Regions from separate parts of the Achromobacter sp. MFA1 R4 genome, predicted to be linked through region 2. Evidence: predicted binding sites of a transcription regulator. Region 2 holds the regulator's gene; the other holds the start of a gene.
What was found. Region 2 encodes HrcA, which represses chaperone genes, less so after heat shock. Its sites were predicted from a motif close to TTAGCACTCNNNNNNNNNGAGTGCTAA; they were not measured.
Positions count from the first base shown of each region.

Region 1: a site for HrcA is predicted at 7,038-7,064, ahead of groES (co-chaperone GroES). Genes of this name have one in related genera too.

Region 1 covers NZ_LT707065.1:1,009,926-1,019,100, forward strand. The annotation lists gene BXA00_RS04615 (tripartite tricarboxylate transporter substrate binding protein) at 1-432, opposite strand, end outside; gene BXA00_RS04620 (PepSY domain-containing protein) at 879-2,159, opposite strand; gene BXA00_RS04625 (TonB-dependent siderophore receptor) at 2,343-4,442, shown strand; gene BXA00_RS04630 (transposase) at 4,521-4,673, opposite strand; gene poxB (ubiquinone-dependent pyruvate dehydrogenase) at 4,785-6,512, opposite strand; gene groES (co-chaperone GroES) at 7,122-7,409, shown strand; gene groL (chaperonin GroEL) at 7,447-9,087, shown strand.
Region 2 covers NZ_LT707065.1:3,152,384-3,161,558, reverse strand. The annotation lists gene dnaJ (molecular chaperone DnaJ) at 1-1,121, opposite strand, end outside; gene dnaK (molecular chaperone DnaK) at 1,232-3,157, opposite strand; gene BXA00_RS14310 (thioredoxin family protein) at 3,242-3,646, opposite strand; gene grpE (nucleotide exchange factor GrpE) at 3,661-4,218, opposite strand; gene BXA00_RS14300 (hypothetical protein) at 4,359-4,595, opposite strand; gene hemH (ferrochelatase) at 4,585-5,700, opposite strand; gene hrcA (heat-inducible transcriptional repressor HrcA) at 5,746-6,750, opposite strand; gene BXA00_RS14285 (NAD kinase) at 6,893-7,792, shown strand; gene recN (DNA repair protein RecN) at 7,805-9,175, shown strand, end outside.

The DNA of each region.
Region 1 (9,175 bases), 2.1 Mb from region 2:
GAGCGTATTGACGCCCAGCGAGGACCGGACAAACAGGAACAATTGGCTGTTGGCCAGCAAGGCGACCGGCCGCAGGTCACGCTGCGGATCGAACGGCATGCTGGCGAACATCAGGGGGTTGACCGATTCGGTCGTCGATGGATTGAGCAGGAAGGTATGGTTGTCTCTACCGTTACGCACCACCTCGGCTCCCGCCACGTTGCCGCCCGCACCGCCCCGGTTCTCCACGATAACGGTCTGCTTCAAGGCCTCGGCCAAGTGCGGCTGCACGGTGCGCGCGAGCACGTCGACCAGCCCGCCGGGTGCCAGCCCCACGACCAGGCGCACGGGCTTGACGGGCCAGGCCTCAGACGGCGTTTGCGCATGGCTGGCCGTCGCCCAGCCAGTCAGCGCCAGCATCATCAAGGCCAGACAACGTCTACGCAGCAGCATGCGACTCTCCTTAGTGGGGGGGGGAACCCCGCGATCCCTCAAGTGGTGCGTCACGTGCCGCACCACGGTGAACCGCCTTGATGCCTCATTGTGGCGGCGGTCCTGCAACTGCCGCTCATTCTTCACAAAAGTTTAAGCATAAAGAATCCCGGATAACCCTAGCTTTCCGGCGACAGGCGCGGCTGATCGAGACGGCGCTCGTCCGAACAAAAAAACGGGATGACTCTGATTTGAGCCTCCCGTCCTTATTGCAGGGTCTGCCGCCAAGCGGATTAGCAGCAGTGGTCGCTCCCAAGGCCTAGCTGGCGCGTGAGCCTTCGCAATTCCCCAAGGCGGTTCAGTGCAACCAAGCCTTCACGAGTAGCGCGGTTTAATTCCCGGCCTATCGCCAAACAGCGCCTCTAGTGCCGCAGTCATCAACGGTTTCCATGAATCGTATCGTCACGTCACTTCAACACCTGGTTGATCACGAGCATCCCCCATACGCTCAGGACGCCGCCGCCCAGCCACCGCCACCATCCCATGCTGCGCCACGCGACGGACCAGGCGGACTGGGCACGGGAATGCGTTGCGCCGGCCGGCGCACCGCGCCGCTTGAGTGCCGCCCGCGTGGCCTCGGCAACGCGGATGCCATAAAGATACGCCCCTGTCAGGGATAGCGTCGTCAACAGTAGTCCAAAAATGAACCACAGCACGCGCACAGGCCACCCGCCGAACGTGCCGAAATGGATCGGGTCTGCGAGCTCACCGATGCGCTGGTGCACACTCATGTCCCGCCCGTCGTTGCGCCCCAGGATCTCGCCTGAAGCGAGCTCGACACCGATGACGTTGGCGCGCTCACGCAACAGCAATCCATTCGCCTGCCCTTCCAACAACAGGGCTTTCCCGTTGGGGGTCGGCCGTACGCTGGAGATCTTCAGATCGGGCCACGCCGCCTGTGCCGCGGAGATTGCCCTGTCGACGTCTTCGGCCGCCAACGGCGCGTGCTTGGCATTGCCCTTGAGCTGCACGATCGCGGGAGGAAGCGGCGCCTTCGCCCCCAGCGACTCCACCAGATACCAGAACGCAGTCATGCCGATAAGCAGCATGAAACCGAGACTCCAGACGCCTGCAAGCCGATGCACATCCCCCCAGGTCAATCGCGGCTTTCCCTTGCGCGGCCATGTCAGAAAGCCGCGCCACCAGCGCTTGTAGATGAAGAGGCTGCTGGCCAGCATCAACAGGAGCGGGATGGACATCAGGGCGACCAGCGGCACCCCGAATCTGGGGGGCAGCATGAGGTTGCGATGCGTGTCCCGCAACCATCGCTGCGCGCTCCACCACGAGGATTGCCCGGTCACTTGCGCGGTATGCGGATTCACCCACACCCGCAGCAGTTCGCCATTGTCCTGACGCATCAGGGCCTCGGCCGCAAAGCGCTCGCCATGCGGCGCGGACAGACTGCGCAAACGCAGACCTGGGTGCGCCCGCTCGGCAGCCGCCAACATTTCCCCCCAACTGGCCTGCCTTTCCTGAGGCGTGACCCGCATGGCAGGTTCAATCAGCCAATCAATCTCGGCCGCCATCACCGCCAGCGTTCCCGTACAGAAGATAAAGCTGAGCAGAATGCACAGCTTCATGCCGATCCAGCTGTGCAGCGCGAACCAAAGCTTGCGAGCGGAAGTACGCGGTTTGGCCACGGCAAGCGTGGCGGCAGAAGAATCAAGGGAGGTCGGCGCGGGCGGCATGACGCATGAAAGTATGTAAAGACATCGCAAGGCAAAAGCTTTTGAGCGCATTGCCTAGCTCACCGTGCATTGTAGTGCTTATAATTAATCGTTGTTATTCTCATTCTCAAATATCGCTGTGCTTTCAGGAAACGCGCTGTCGCGCATTCCTCGCCACCGCATCTCCTCCCCTGCCGTCCCTTCATGCCCTTGCATCCCTATCCGGCATTCGCTGCCGCCTTGACGCTGGCCGCCCCCTTTGCCGCCGTTGCCCAGAACTCCGATGCCGCCGTGGAACTGCCCGCCGTGCGCGTAACCGGCGACGACGACGCAGGCCAAGAGGGCCTGTTCAACCCTATCGCGCCGCCCACGGTCACCAAGTCGTCGGTTCCCCTTGCCAAGACACCGCAGTCGATCACCGTGGTGCCCCGGGCGGTCCTGGACGCGCAACAGGCGCAGACCCTGGCCGACGCTCTACATAACGTGCCCGGCGTAGTCAGCAATCAGTTTGGCCGTCGCGGCTGGGACGACCTCATCATCCGCGGCCAGGTCGCTTCGGATTCGTTGTTCCTGGATGGGCTGCGTACAGCGGCAAGCAACCGCGTCGCCGAACAACTGTTCGGCGTGGAACAGGTAGAGGTGTTGAAGGGCCCCGCCTCGCTGCTTTATGGGCAGGTCCTGCCCGGCGGCCTGGTCAACATGGTCAGCAAGCGCCCGCGTGCCGAGAGTTTTGCGGACGTGGCCACCACCGTGGGCAGCCACGATTTCCGGCAGGCGACGCTGGACATGGGGACGCCGCTGTCGGACAACGGCAAGGCGGCATTTCGCATCAATGCCCTGGCCATGAATTCGGACGACGAAACAGACCACGTGTGGTTCAAGAATCGGTTCATCGCCCCTTCACTGTCTTTGGATCTGGGCGCGCGAACGGATTTCACCATTCTCACCAGCTACCAGGAACGCCGCTACATCCGCCAGCAGGGATTGCCGATCGTCGGGTCGGTCCAGTCGAACCCTAATGGCCAGATCCCCCGAGACCGCTTTACCGGCGAGCCGGGGCAGGACCCCTATCGCGGCTACCAAAGCCGCGTGGGCTATGCGCTGACGCATCGGTTCGACAATGGCTGGACGGTCAACCAGAATGCGCGCTGGCAGTCGTTTACGCTCAATGGCCAGTTGGTCGCCAATGGCCTCTTGCGCGCGGACAATCGGACGCTGCGGCGTACCGCCACCGACCAGCACTGGGACGGCGACACGATCACGGTGGATACCAACGCGCAGCGCGGATTTGAAACCGGCTTTGGCCGCCATGACATCACGGTTGGCCTGGACTACCTGCGCACGCGCGAGAACAGCCTGTCGTATAACTGCTCGGTGGGGGACCTGGACGTCTACCAACCCGTGTACGGCAGCGCCATCAACTGCCCTGCCAATCCGCGCACCGACAGCAGCACCACCGTGCGCTCGATTGGCCTATATGCCCGCGACCAGATCGCGCTGGGAGAGCGATGGAACGCGGTCTTCGGCCTGCGCCATGACAGCGCCACCACTTACTCGACGGAACATCGCACGCAGGCGCGCGAAGACAGCAGCGATAACGCCATCACTGGTTCAGGCGCATTGATGTACGAGATCCTGCCCGGCGTGCGGCCTTATATCAGCTACGCCACGTCGTTCTATCCCAACAGCGGCACCAGCGTAGACGGCAGCACATTCAAACCGGAAAGCGGCAGGCAATGGGAAGCCGGCGTGAAGTTCGACCTTAACGACGGCGCCACCAGCATCACCGTGGCGGCGTTCGACCTGGAGCGCCGCAACGTTCTCCAATCGGATCCGCTGAACGACGGCTACAGCATTGCGGTCGGCAAGCAACGTACGCGCGGCGCGGAATTGGGATGGGCGACGGACCTGACCGACGGCCTGAGCCTGATGGGGGGATACGCGTATCTATCGGCCGTCGTCGTTGACGATGGCGGCCAGCAGCCGTCCACCAACAATACCCGCCTCAACAGCGTTCCGCGTCATAGTTTCAACGTTACTGCGCGCTATCGGATGCAAGGCGACCTGGCCGGCTGGGAACTGACCGGCGGGCTTCGCGGTGAAGGAAGCCGTTATACCTACGGCTACGACCTCCCCGGCTATGTCGTCGCCGACGCAGGCGTTGCATATAGCGCGCGCCGCTGGCGCGCAGCGCTAACCATGAACAACCTGTTCGACAAATCCTATTACGCAGGCGGCGTACGCAACGCCGTCGCGCTGGGCGACGGACGCATCACCCTGTTAACGCTGTCGTACCGCCACTGATCGCGGAGCGGCTGGGGATGGTGCGGCGACACGGATCACCGCAGCCACTCGCGTAACCATGCCACGCACGCGCCGGCCTCACTCACGGGCCATTTTTGCGTTCACGCCGTGCGACAGCGCCACACCAGCAATGGATGTTCCGGGCTGGCTGCACTGGGCGACGATCTTTGCCTTCAGCGCCTTCGGATAAGACCCGCGCTTAGGCACCGGTGCTAATTCTGTCTTCGACATGGTGTCCACCTAAAAGTGGTGGACACTATCGGGAAAGTTCATTGAACTTGGCCGCCGGCGGCCCTATATCCGCCGCCCGGTCTTCACAAAATTCCAGCATAAAGACGCCCCTCAACGCCCCAGATTCGTCCTGGCCAACTCAATCACCTCGTCGCCCCTGCCGTTCATGATGGCCTTCAGCATGTACAAGCCAAACCCCTTGGCCTGTTCGAGCTTGATCTTGGGGGGGACGATCAGCTCTTGCGCCGAGGTCAGCACGTCGACCAGCACCGGGCCGGGGTGAGCAAGCGCCTCCTGCAGCGCGGCATCAAGGAATTCGGACGATTCGACTCGGATGCCTCGTACGCCGACCGCTTCGGCCATGGCGGCGAAATCGGGATTTGACAGGTCGGTTCCCGTATCCAGAAACCCCGCGGCTTTCATTTCCATGGAAACAAAGCCGAGAGCGCCGTTGTTGAAGACGACGATCTTTACGGGAAGCTGCAACTGGGACAGGGACAGGAAGTCTCCCATCATCATCGTGAATCCGCCGTCGCCGGACATGGAAATTACCTGCCGGCCAGGCGCCGCTGCCTGCGCGCCAAGCGCCTGGAGCATCGCGTTGGCCATCGAGCCGTGGTTAAAGGAACCCAGCAGTCGGCGCTTGCCATTCATGGTGAGGTATCGGGCCGCCCACACGGTTGGCGAGCCGACGTCCACGGCGAAGATGGCGTCGTCATCGGCCAGTTCGTTGATGCGGCGGGCCAGATACTGGGGATGCAGAGGGCGGCCAGCGGGCGCCGGTGCGGCAAGGTTGTCGAGTTCTTTGCGGGAATTCCGGTAATGCCGGAGCGCGGCGTCGAGGAAGGCGCTGTCTTGGCGCTCGTCAAGCTGCGCCAGCAGCGCGGCGATGGTCTCGTCCACGTCGGCGGCAATGCCCAACGTCAGCGGTGCACGCCGGCCGAGCGCGCTTGGATCGCGGTCGACCTGCACGATCTTTGCGTCTTTGGGATAGAACGGGCGGTAGGGAAAGTCTGTGCCCAGCATCAGCAGGAGGTCGGCGTTTTCCATCGCATGGTAGCCGGACGAAAAGCCGATGAAGCCTGTCATGCCGACATCGTAGGGGTTGTTCCACTCGACGTGCTCTTTGCCGCGCAGCGCATGGACGACGGGCGCCTTGAGGCGCTGGGCCAGCGCGACGACCGCGTCGTGGCTGCCGGCGCAGCCGCTGCCGGCCAGTATCGACACCTTCCGTGCCCCGTTCAACAATTGGACCAGTTCCTGCACCGCCGTTGCGTCCGGGCGGATGTGCGGGCGCGCCGGTGGCAAAGGCCACGACGCCGGCACGTCCGAAGGCGCGGCGGCGAGCGCCACGTCGCCGGGTATCACCAGGACCGCCACCCCCTGTTTGCCGATCGCCGTGTTGATGGCGCGGGCCAGCACCCCAGGAAGTTGCGCAGGATTGGAGACGAGTTCGACGAATTCCGAGCATTCCTTGAACAAGTCCTGGGGATGGGTTTCCTGGAAGTACCCCAGCCCGATTTCCGACGACGGGATGTGGGCGGCAATGGCCAGCACCGGGACGCGGCTGCGTTGGCAGTCGAACAGGCCGTTGATCAGGTGCAGATTGCCGGGACCGCAACTGCCTGCGCATACCGCCAGCGTGCCCGTAATCGCGGCCTCGGCGCCGGCGGCAAAAGCCGCGGTCTCTTCGTGGCGGGTGTGCATCCACGCGATCTGGTCCATCCGTCGAAGGCTGTCGTTCAGTCCATTGAGACTGTCGCCCGTCACGCCCCAGATACGGCGGACCCCAACTTCGGCAAGCACTTTAACAAGATAATCTGCGACGGTTGCGGCCATGGAATGCTCCTTGAAGGAACGCCGCCGGGCACTTATCGCTACGGTTTGCCCCCAGCGCCGGAAGTTGACACACGTGCGGAAATCGTAGCACCGCACCCGGTGCCAAGCCCACACCCCGCGCCGTGGCGGCGGGCGCCGGCGGAAGACGGTGCGTGCCGCGGTGGAAAACACCCGACGCACAGGCGATGGCTATCTCTATATACGGTGGCGCTTTCCAAGACCAACCAGACTGGCGCCGTTCGGTCTCAGGACCAGAAGCCGATTCTTGGCAAGGCTGCAAAGGCGCTGGCGGACTGGCTGGCGGCAAGCGGCATTCCAGCGGCGACTTGCGCTACGCCGGCAACGTCGGGAGGGGATTCGACGACCGCGCTATCGAAGTTCACTGAAGGCAAAGCCTTGATGTCATCTGAAGTTACACGCCAACCTTAGTGAACCAGTTCTCAAGTTGATTGAACGTCGACCCCGGCCCCAAAGATGTAACAGCGCCCCGCCCCCCCCTTGAACCTCAGAACATCATCCCTATAATTAGCACTCGACACCGGTGAGTGCTAACAGCCCTCCCGGGGCTAACCGATCATTCACTTACTTTTTAGTTAACAGGAGTTCCTCATGGCCTTGCGTCCCCTGGGCGATCGCGTGATCGTCAAACGCCTCGAAAACGAGCGCAAGACTGCCTCGGGCATCGTGATCCCGGACAGCGCCGCTGAAAAGCCCGACCAGGGTGAAGTCGTGGCCGTCGGCCCCGGCAAGAAGACCGAAGACGGCAAGATCCTGCCGGTTGACCTGAAGGCTGGTGACAAGGTTCTGTTCGGCAAGTACGCCGGCCAGTCCGTGAAGGTTGATGGCGAAGAACTGCTCGTCATCCGCGAGGACGAAATCCTCGCCGTGGTCCAGTAAACCCCGCCTCAAACGAATTTTCGAAGGAAGCTAAGAAATGGCTGCCAAGCAAGTATTGTTCGGTGATGACGCCCGCGTGCGCATCGTCCGTGGCGTGAATGTCCTCGCCAACGCTGTCAAGACCACCCTGGGCCCCAAGGGTCGCAACGTCGTGCTGGAGCGCTCGTTCGGCGCCCCGACCGTGACCAAGGACGGCGTGTCCGTCGCCAAGGAAATCGAACTGAAGGACAAGTTCGAGAACATCGGCGCCCAGCTCGTCAAGGACGTCGCTTCCAAGACCTCCGACAACGCCGGTGACGGCACCACGACCGCCACCGTGCTGGCCCAGGCCATCGTTCAGGAAGGCCTGAAGTACGTTGCCGCCGGTTTCAACCCGATCGACCTGAAGCGCGGCATCGACAAGGCTGTCGCCGCCGCCGTCGCCGAACTGCAAAAGCAATCCAAGCCGGTCACGACCAGCAAGGAAATCGCCCAGGTCGGTTCCATCTCGGCCAACAGCGATTCCTCCATCGGCCAGATCATCGCTGACGCGATGGACAAGGTCGGCAAGGAAGGCGTCATCACCGTCGAAGACGGCAAGTCGCTGGAAAACGAGCTGGACGTCGTCGAAGGCATGCAATTCGACCGCGGCTACCTGTCGCCCTACTTCATCAACAACCCGGACAAGCAAGTCGCCGTCCTGGAAGATCCGTTTGTCCTGATTTTCGACAAGAAGATCAGCAACATCCGTGACCTGCTGCCGGTGCTGGAACAAGTTGCCAAGTCGAGCCGTCCCCTGCTGATCATCGCGGAAGACGTCGAAGGCGAAGCCCTGGCCACCCTGGTTGTGAACAACATCCGTGGCATCCTGAAGACCACCGCCGTCAAGGCGCCTGGCTTCGGCGACCGCCGCAAGGCCATGCTGGAAGACATCGCCATCCTGACGGGCGGCACGGTGATCTCCGAAGAAACCGGCATGTCGCTGGAAAAGGCCACGCTGGCTGAGCTGGGCCAAGCCAAGCGCATCGAAGTGGGCAAGGAAAACACCACGATCATCGACGGCGCTGGCGACAGCAAGTCCATTGAAGCCCGCGTCAAGCAAGTGCGCGTGCAGATCGAAGAAGCCACGTCCGACTACGACCGTGAAAAGCTGCAAGAACGCGTGGCCAAGCTGGCCGGCGGCGTTGCCGTGATTCGCGTTGGCGCTGCCACCGAAGTCGAAATGAAGGAAAAGAAGGCTCGCGTCGAAGACGCCCTGCACGCCACCCGCGCTGCAGTGGAAGAAGGCGTTGTGGCTGGCGGCGGCGTTGCACTGCTGCGCGCCAAGCAAGCCATCGCTGACCTGAAGGGCGACACGCCTGACCAGAACGCCGGCATCAAGCTGATCCTGCGCGCTGTGGAAGAGCCCCTGCGCACCATCGTCACGAACGCCGGCGAAGAAGCCAGCGTCGTGGTCAGCAACGTGCTGAACGGCAAGGGCAACTACGGCTACAACGCCGCGACCGGCGAGTACACCGACCTGGTCGAGCAAGGCGTGCTGGATCCCACCAAGGTGACCCGCACCGCCCTGCAGAACGCTGCCTCCGTCGCCAGCCTGCTGCTGACGGCCGAAGCCGCCGTGGTTGAACTGGCTGAAGACAAGCCCGCTGCCCCGGCCATGCCCGGCGGCATGGGCGGCATGGGCGGCATGGACTTCTAAGTCCCGCTTCCCGTGCAAGGCCTCCCCGGCTTCGGCCGGGGAATGCAGTATCCGAAACCCCCGGTCCTTCGCCCCGGGGGTTTTTTTC
Region 2 (9,175 bases):
AAGAATTCCTTCACCCGATCCGTCCACGACTTGCTCTGCGGCGAGTGGCGGTCGCCGCCGTCGTTCAGCGAGGCCTCGAACTGGCGCAGGATGCTCTTCTGGTCGTCGCTCAGGCGCACGGGCGTTTCGACCACGACATGGCAGTACAGGTCGCCCGGGTAACTGCCGCGCACGCCGCGGATGCCTTTGCCGCGCAGGCGGAAGGTTTTGCCGGATTGCGTGCCTTCAGGGATGGAGATTTCGGCCTTGCCGCCCAGCGTGGGGACCTGGAGCTCGCCGCCCAGCGCCGCCGTGGTGAACGGGATGGTCAGTTCGCAGTGCAGGTCGTCGCCGTCGCGCTGGAAGATCTTGTGCTGCTTGATGTGGATTTCCACATACAGGTCGCCCGGAGGACCGCCATTGATGCCGGGTTCGCCGTTGCCGCTGGAGCGGATGCGCATGCCGTCGTCGATGCCGGCCGGGATCTTGACCTGCAGGGTCTTGTTGCGGCGGATGCGGCCGACGCCGTCGCAGGCCTGGCACGGATCGGTGATTTCCTTGCCGTTGCCGTGGCAGGTGGGGCAGGTCTGCTGGACGCTGAAAAAGCCCTGCTGCATGCGCACGGCGCCGGAACCGCCGCAGGTGCGGCAGGTCTTGGGCGAGGTGCCGGGCTTGGCGCCGGAACCGTGGCAGGTGTCGCAGTTTTCCCAGCTGGGAACGCGGATCTCGGTGTCGAAGCCGGCTGCGGCCTGTTCCAGGGAGATTTCCAGCGCGTATTTGAGGTCGGCGCCGCGGTAGACCTGCGGGCCGCCGCCGCGACGTCCGCCGCCGCCGCCGAAAATTTCGCCGAAGATGTCGCCGAAGGCGTCGGCGAAGCCGCCGCCCATGCCCGCGCCGCCCATGCCGGCGGCGTTGGGGTCCACGCCCGCATGACCGTAGCGGTCGTATGCGGCGCGTTTTTGTTCATCGCCCAGGACCTCGTAGGCTTCCTTGGCTTCCTTGAACTTCTCTTCGGCTTCTTTGCTGTCCGGATTGCGGTCCGGATGGTATTTCATGGCCAGCTTTCGATAGGCCTTCTTGAGATCGTCGTCCGAGGCATTCTTTGCCACACCCAGGACGTCGTAATAGTCGCGTTTTGCCATGATCCGTGGGCTCAAAAATCGAGCCTTCTTTTCAGTGCTACAGAATGAGTTCGCCCGGTAGACGGATTTCTCCGACTACCGGGCGGCAGAGGCAGGTCAGCGCCCGGCCATTATTGGTCGCGCTTGACTTCCTTGAAGTCGGCGTCGACGACGTTGTCGTCCACCGGCTTCGCGTTGTCGGCGGCCTGCTGCTGGCCAGCGGCCTGTTGCGCCTGCATGTCGGCGTACATCTTCTCGCCCAGCTTCTGCGATGCCGTGGACAGCGCTTCGACCTTGGCGTCGATCGCGGCCTTGTCGCCTTCCTTCAGCGTGTCTTCCAGGTCCTTGATCGCGGCTTCGATGCTTTCCTTCTCGGACGCTTCGAGCTTGTCGCCGTACTCGGTCAACGACTTGCGGGTGGCGTGCACCAGCGCGTCGGCCTGGTTGCGCGACTGGGCCAGTTCGGCAATGCGGTGATCTTCCTCGGCGTTGGCCTCGGCATCCTTGACCATGCGCTGGATCTCGTCTTCCGACAGACCCGAGTTGGCCTTGATGGTGATCTTGTTTTCCTTGCCGGTACCCTTGTCCTTGGCGGACACGTGCAGGATGCCGTTGGCGTCGATGTCGAACGTGACTTCGATCTGCGGCATGCCGCGCGGCGACGGCGGAATGCCTTCGAGGTTGAACTCGCCCAGGGCCTTGTTGCCCGCGGCGATTTCGCGTTCGCCCTGGAACACCTTGATGGTCACGGCCGGCTGGTTGTCGTCGGCGGTCGAGAACGTCTGCGAGAACCGGGTCGGGATCGTGGTGTTCTTCTGGATCATCTTGGTCATCACGCCGCCCAGGGTTTCGATACCCAGCGACAGCGGCGTCACGTCCAGCAGCAGCACGTCCTTGCGGTCGCCCGACAGCACGGAGCCCTGGATGGCGGCGCCAGCGGCGACGGCTTCATCGGGGTTCACGTCCTTGCGCGGATCCTTGCCGAAGAATTCCTTCACCTTTTCCTGGACCTTGGGCATGCGGGTCATGCCGCCGACCAGGATCACGTCGTCGATGTCGGAAACCTTCACGCCGGCGTCCTTGATGGCGACGCGGCAGGGCTCGATCGTGCGTTCGATCAGTTCTTCGACCAGCGCTTCCAGCTTGGCGCGCGTGATCTTCAGGTTCAGGTGCTTGGGACCGGAGGCATCCGCCGTGATGTACGGCAGGTTGATTTCGGTCTGCTGCGCGGAGGACAGCTCGATCTTGGCCTTTTCGGCGGCTTCCTTCAGGCGCTGCAGGGCCAGCACGTCCTTGGACAGGTCGACGCCTTGTTCCTTCTTGAACTCGGCGATGATGTAGTCGATGATGCGCTGGTCGAAGTCTTCGCCGCCCAGGAAGGTGTCGCCGTTGGTCGACAGCACTTCGAACTGCTTTTCACCGTCCACGTCGGCGATTTCGATGATGGACACGTCGAACGTGCCGCCGCCCAGGTCATAGACGGCGATCTTGCGGTCGCCCTTTTCGGTCTTGTCCAGGCCGAACGCCAGCGCCGCAGCGGTGGGTTCGTTGATGATGCGCTTGACTTCCAGGCCCGCGATGCGGCCGGCGTCCTTGGTGGCCTGGCGCTGGCTGTCGTTGAAGTAGGCGGGCACGGTGATGACGGCCTCGGTCACTTCTTCGCCCAGGTAGTCCTCGGCGGTCTTCTTCATCTTGCGCAGCACGTCGGCCGACACTTGGGGAGGCGCCATCTTCTTGCCGCGCACTTCCACCCAGGCGTCGCCGTTGTCGGCCTTGACGATGGCGTAGGGCATCAGGTTGATGTCCTTCTGCACCGCCTTTTCTTCGAACTTGCGGCCGATCAGGCGCTTCACCGCGTACAGGGTGTTGCGCGGGTTGGTCACGGCCTGGCGCTTGGCCGGCGCGCCGACCAGGGTCTCGCCGTCATCCATGTAGGCAACGATGGAGGGAGTGGTGCGAGCGCCTTCCGCGTTTTCGATGATCTTGACCTGCCCGCCGTCCATGACAGCCACGCAGCTGTTGGTCGTTCCCAGGTCAATGCCAATAATCTTGCTCATGGTGGGTTACCTTGATTATTAAATCTATGAAAATTTGGGGAAAACTGCTTGTCCCCCCATAACTGGGGCTGCCCGAGGGGTTTTTCAAGACGCCGGGCGGGAAATTTCCGCACCCGGTTCCTGCAGGCGGTGGATCGCCGCCGTGAACTGGGGCAATCCGGGCCAGCCGGTGATGCGCCCCAGCCGTTTCCCGGACCGGTAAAGCACAAAAGTGGGGACGCCATGCAACGAAAAGCGCCGGCCCAGCGGTTCGTCCGCATAGACGTCGGCCTCGAACCAGGTCAGGCCCAGGCCCAGCAGCGTTTCCTGGTGCAGCAGCGCGGCCTGCTTGAACAGGTTGCAGTTGTAGCAGTCCTGCCCCCACAGGAACACGCAGCGCAGGTCCGAGCCGGGCGCCTGCACGACCGCCGCATCGAATCCGGCCGTGTCGACATGACGCATGCCGAACACCTGGAATACCTGCGCCGGATCGAAGCGGGGGTCCGTCATGGCGGAGAAACCAATCAGCCCTGGCCGGCCGACACGACCACCAGCGCCGGGCGCAGGGTACGGTCGGCAATCACGTAGCCCTTCTGCAGCAATTGCACCACCGTGTTGGCGGGCTGCTCGTTGGGAATGGACGAAATGGCCTGGTGCTGGTGCGGATCGAACTTGTCGCCCTGCGCCGGCGCGATTTCCTTGAGCAGGTTGCGCTCGAAGGCGGCGGCAAGCTGCTTGAGGGTGACTTCGACGCCTTCGCGCAGCGTGTCGACCGTCTGGTCAGGCTGGGCCAGCGCGGCTTCCAGGCTGTCCTTGACCGGAACCAGGCTTTCGGCGAACGATTCGATGCCGAACTTGCGCGCCTTGGACACTTCTTCCTGGGCGCGGCGGCGCACGTTCTCGGCCTCGGCGTGCACACGCAGAAGCTGGTCGTGCTGCTCGTTGACGGTAGCCTGGGCGGCGTCCAGTTGGGCGCGCAACTCGTTCAGCTCGGCCTGCGTAGCGTCCTGGGCGGCGGGTGCCGCGTCGGCGCTCTGGCCGACTTCGGGCGCCTGCTCAGCAGGCTCGTGGGGTGCCGTCATGGGGAATCCTCCAAAAAGAATGGCTTTCTCAGACATGAATGGGGGCCAATACCCCTATTTCAAGCCCGGGTAAGTGAAAAATTCCCTCACGGCGGCGGCCAGGGCGCCGCGTGAACGGACCGCCCTGGATTTCGAACCGCTTACTTCTTGCTGGGCTGCGCCGGCGCGACGGGGTCGCTGGCCGGAAAACTTTCCTTCAATGCGCGGTCGACACGCTTGTCATCCGCATCCGGATTGGAGGGAATGGCGACCGGGTCGCTGGCCGGAAAGGTGTCGGCCAGGGCTTCGTCCAGCTCGTGTTCGACGTGGTCTTCTTCGGCCGGGGTGCTTACCTTTCCCTTCTTTTCCGACTTGCCAGTCTTGGGATCATGCTGCATGCGCCTTCTCCTTCAAGTCAGTGGTGCCTGGAACCCATCCCTGCAAGTGCCGTGCCACCAAGCCGGACAGGCCGGCGATCCAGGCCTCGTCGTCGTTGATGGCCGGGATGTAACGGAACTGCCTGCCCCCCGCCTCGAGGAAGGCGTCGCGGCATTCCAGGCTGATTTCTTCCAGGGTTTCAAGACAGTCTGCCACAAATCCCGGGCACACCACATCGACCTCGGTGACGCCCGAGGCGGCCAGCGCCTTGAGCGTCGGCTCGGTGTAGGGCTCCAGCCAGCGGGCGGTGCCGAACCGGCTCTGGAACGTCACTTCGATCTGGTCGCGCGGCAGGGACAGGCGCTGCGTCAAGAGCCGGGCCGTCTCCAGGCAATCGCGGTAGTAGGGGTCGCCAAGCTCGATCGAATAGCGCGGCAGGCCGTGAAAACTCATGACCAGCTTCTGGGGCTTGCCGTGCTCCAGCCAGTACCGCTCGATGCGCGCGGCCAGCGGGTCCAGGTAGGCCGGATCGTCGTGGAAGCGCTTGATGAAGCGCATCTCGGGCTGGTCGCGCAGCCTGCCCGCATGGCGGGTGACCGCATCGACCACCGTGGCGGTGGTGCTGGCGGCGTACTGCGGATACAGCGGCACGGTGAGGATGCTCTCGCAGCCCTGCTTGCGCAGGGCCGAGATGGCATCGGGGATGGAGGGATTGCCGTAGCGCATGCCCAGTTCGACCACGGCGTCCACGCCCGCGGCGTGCAAAGCGGCGCGCACGCCGTCCGCCTGCCGCTTGCTGTAGACCATCAGGGGCGAGCCCTCCTGCATCCAGATGCCGGCATAGCGCGGCTCCAGCCGCTTGGGACGGCGGACCAGCACGATGCCGTGCAGGATGGGCTTCCAGAGGTAGCGCGGGATCTCGATGACGCGGGGATCGGAAAGAAATTCACCGAGGTACTTGCGGATGTCCTTGGCCGTCGGGGTGTCCGGCGTGCCCAGGTTCACCAGCAGCACGCCGACCTTGCCCGGCACGCGCGGCGGCGGATCTTCGTTGAAGGGGTCTTCTTGCTGGGGTTCAGGAAGGTAGCGCTCAGGCCAGAGATACTTGAACAGGCGAAGAAACACAAAAACTCCCGTTCCTCCGCAAGGAGGATGTAGCTTTGAATGGAACTACTGATTGTGGCTGAGGGCGTTGGACAGCAAGCGCGCCGTGATGTCCACGATGGGAATGACGCGTTCGTAGGCCATGCGGGTCGGCCCGATCACGCCCAGGGTGCCCACCACCTTGCCATCCACGCCGTAGGGCGCGGTGATGACGGAGACGTCCTCCATGGGCACGAGCTGCGAATCGCCGCCAATGTAGATCTGCACGCCCTGCGCCCGGCTGGACACGTCCAGCAACTGCAGCAGATCGGTCTTTTTCTCGAACAGCGAGAACATCTTGCGCAACCGGTCCATGTCGGACGCGATGTCGGTCACGTCCAGCAGCTTGCGTTCGCCCGAAATGACCACGGCATCGCCGTCTTCGGCGGCTTCGGCGCTGGCCTCGACGGCGGCCTGCATCAGGCGGGAGATGTCTTCGCGCAGTTGGGCCAGTTCGGTCGACAGCGTCTGCCGGACGGCATTGAAGGACTTGCCGGCGAAATGCATGTTGAAGAAGTTGCCGGCCTCGAGCAGCTCGGATTCGGAGTAATCGCGCTGCACGAAAAGAATGCGGTTCTGGACGTCGCCGTCGGGCGTCACGATGATGAGCAGGACGCGCTTGTCCGACAGGCGAATGAATTCGATCTGGCGAAAGACCTGCGCGCGCTTGGGCGTGAGCACCACGCCCGCGAACTGGGTCAGGTTCGACAGCAGCGCCGCGGCCGCGTTGACGGCGCGGGTGGGCTCGGCCGCCGAGAGCATTTCGCCCATGTTGTGCGGCTGCAGCTGGTACGACTGCACCGACAGCAGCGAATCGACGAACATGCGGTAGCCGCGCGGCGTGGGTACGCGGCCCGCCGAGGTGTGCGGACTATGGATCAGCCCCAGCTCTTCCAGGTCCGCCATGACGTTGCGGATGGTGGCCGGGGACAAATCGAAGACTTTAGATAGCGTCCGCGAGCCGACTGGCTGCCCATCGGCGATGTAGCGTTCTATCAACGCTTTCAGTAATGCGCGTGCGCGGTCATCCATAACGGCTATTTTAGGGAATCTTTTCCAATTGAGGCGATTTTTGTCCCGCAACCCGATATACGGCCCCATATAATCGGCTAACCGGCTCATTTCGGGCTGGATTCGGCTTTCCGGTTTCGCCCTTCTCACTTTTGACGCAGCCATGCATTTTCCTATCGTCGCCCTGATCGGCAGATACCAGGACACCGGCCTGGATACACCGCTGAGAGCGCTTGCGCACGCGCTCACGCAGGCGGGCCGGCAGGTGCTGATCGACGCGGACACGGCGCGCAACACCGGGCTGACCGAATACCCCATCGCCACGCTCGAAGAAATCGGCAAGACCGCCTCGCTCGCCGTCGTGATGGGCGGCGACGGCACGGTGCTGGGCGCCAGCCGCCACCTCGCGCCTTACGGCATGCCGCTGGTGGGCATCAACCACGGGCGGCTGGGCTTCATCACCGACATCGCCCTGCAGGACGCGCACGCCGCGCTTGCCCGCGTGCTGGAAGGCAGCTTCCAGATCGAAGACCGCATGCTGCTCGAAGGCAGCGTCTGGCGCGGCGACCAGAAAATGTATTCCGCGTCGGCCCTGAACGACGTGGTCCTGAATCGCGCGGGACGCGGGGGCATGATCGAGGTGCGGGTCGAGCTGGACGGCGCCTTCATGTACACGCAGCGCGCCGACGGCCTGATCATCGCCACCCCCACCGGGTCCACCGCCTATGCGCTGTCGGCCAACGGGCCCATCCTGCACCCCGGCATGAACGCCCTGGTGCTGGTGCCGGTGGCGCCGCAAACACTGTCGAACCGCCCCATCGTCATTCCGGACACGGGCGTGCTGAACATGACCCTCACGGCCATGGGCCGCGTCGAAGTCGGCGCCAGCGTGCACTTCGACATGCAGACCTGGTCCGACCTGCAACCGGGCGACCGCATCGTCGTGCAGCGCGCGCCCTATACCATCCGCTTCGTGCATCCCGAAGGCTACAGCTTCTTCTCCACCCTGCGCCGCAAGCTGCACTGGAACCTGATGCCCGAAGCCTCCGACAACGTAGAGTAGTTGGCGCCCCCCATGCTGCGCACCCTGCACATCCGAGACTTCGTCATCGTCGAACAGACCGAGATCCACTTCGGTCCCGGCTTCACCGTCTTTTCCGGCGAAACCGGCGCGGGCAAATCCATCCTGGTGGATGCGCTGGCGCTCACGCTGGGCGAACGCGGCGACGCCAGCATGCTGCGCGAAGGCGCGGCCCGTGCCGACATCACCGCGGTGTTCGACACGCCCAAGGCGCTGCATGCCTGGCTGGCCGAGCGTGAAATCGACGCCGACGAAGAACTCTCGCTGCGGCGCGTCATCGACGCGCAGGGCCGCAGCCGCGCCTATATCAACGGCACCCCCGCCACCGTCGCGCAATTGCGCGAACTCGGCGACAGCCTGGTCGACATCCACGGACAGCACGCGCACCAGAGCCTGATGCGCCCCGACGCCCAACGCGACCTGCTGGACGCCCACGGCGGCCATGCCGAGCTTCGCCACGCCGTGGGTCAGGCCTGGAAGCAGTGGCGCGCCCTGGCGCGGCAACTGGAGTCCGCCGAAAAAGACGCCGAGAGCCTGGCCTCCGACCGCGAGCGCCTGCAATGGCAGGTCGATGAACTCGACCAACTGAACCTCGGGCCGGACGAATGGGAAGCCCTGCAATCCGAACACACGCGGCTTTCCCACTCGCAGTCGCTGCTCGACGGCGCTTCGCAGATCCTCGAAGCGCTCGATGGCGAAGGCGACTCCGCCCATCACCGCCTGACGGCGGCCAACCAGCGCATCCAGCAGATGTTGCGGCACGATCCGGGCCTGAAGGGCGTCCAGGACGAACTTGAATCGGCCCGCATCGCCATCAGCGAAGCCGTGTCGGACCTGAACAACTACGTCAGCCGCGTCGAACTGGACCCCAAGCGGCTCGCCGACGTGGAAGCGCGGCTGGGACTCGTCTTCGAAACCGCCCGCAAGTTCCGCGTCGAACCCGACGCGCTGTGCGACCTGCGCGAATCGCTGCATTCGGAGCTTGCCGCCCTGCAGGCCGCCGGGGACATCGACGCCCTGCGCGCCCAGGCGGCCGCGGCACAGGCGCAGTACGACACGGCCGCCGCCAAGCTCAGCACGGCGCGCCGCAAGATCGCCAAGGACCTCGCCAAGCAGGTCACGCAGGCCATGCAGACGCTGGCGATGCAGGGTGGCCGCTTCGAGCCCACCCTTGCGCCTTCCGCCCCTTCCGCGCATGGCAGCGAACAGGTTGAATTCCTGGTGGCCGGCCATGCCGGCACCACGCCGCGCCCGCTGGCCAAGGTGGCGTCAGGCGGCGAACTGTCGCGGATTTCGCTCGCGTTGTCGGTCATCGCCAGCCGTGCGGCGCGCGTCCCGACGCTGATCTTCGACGAAGTCGACAGC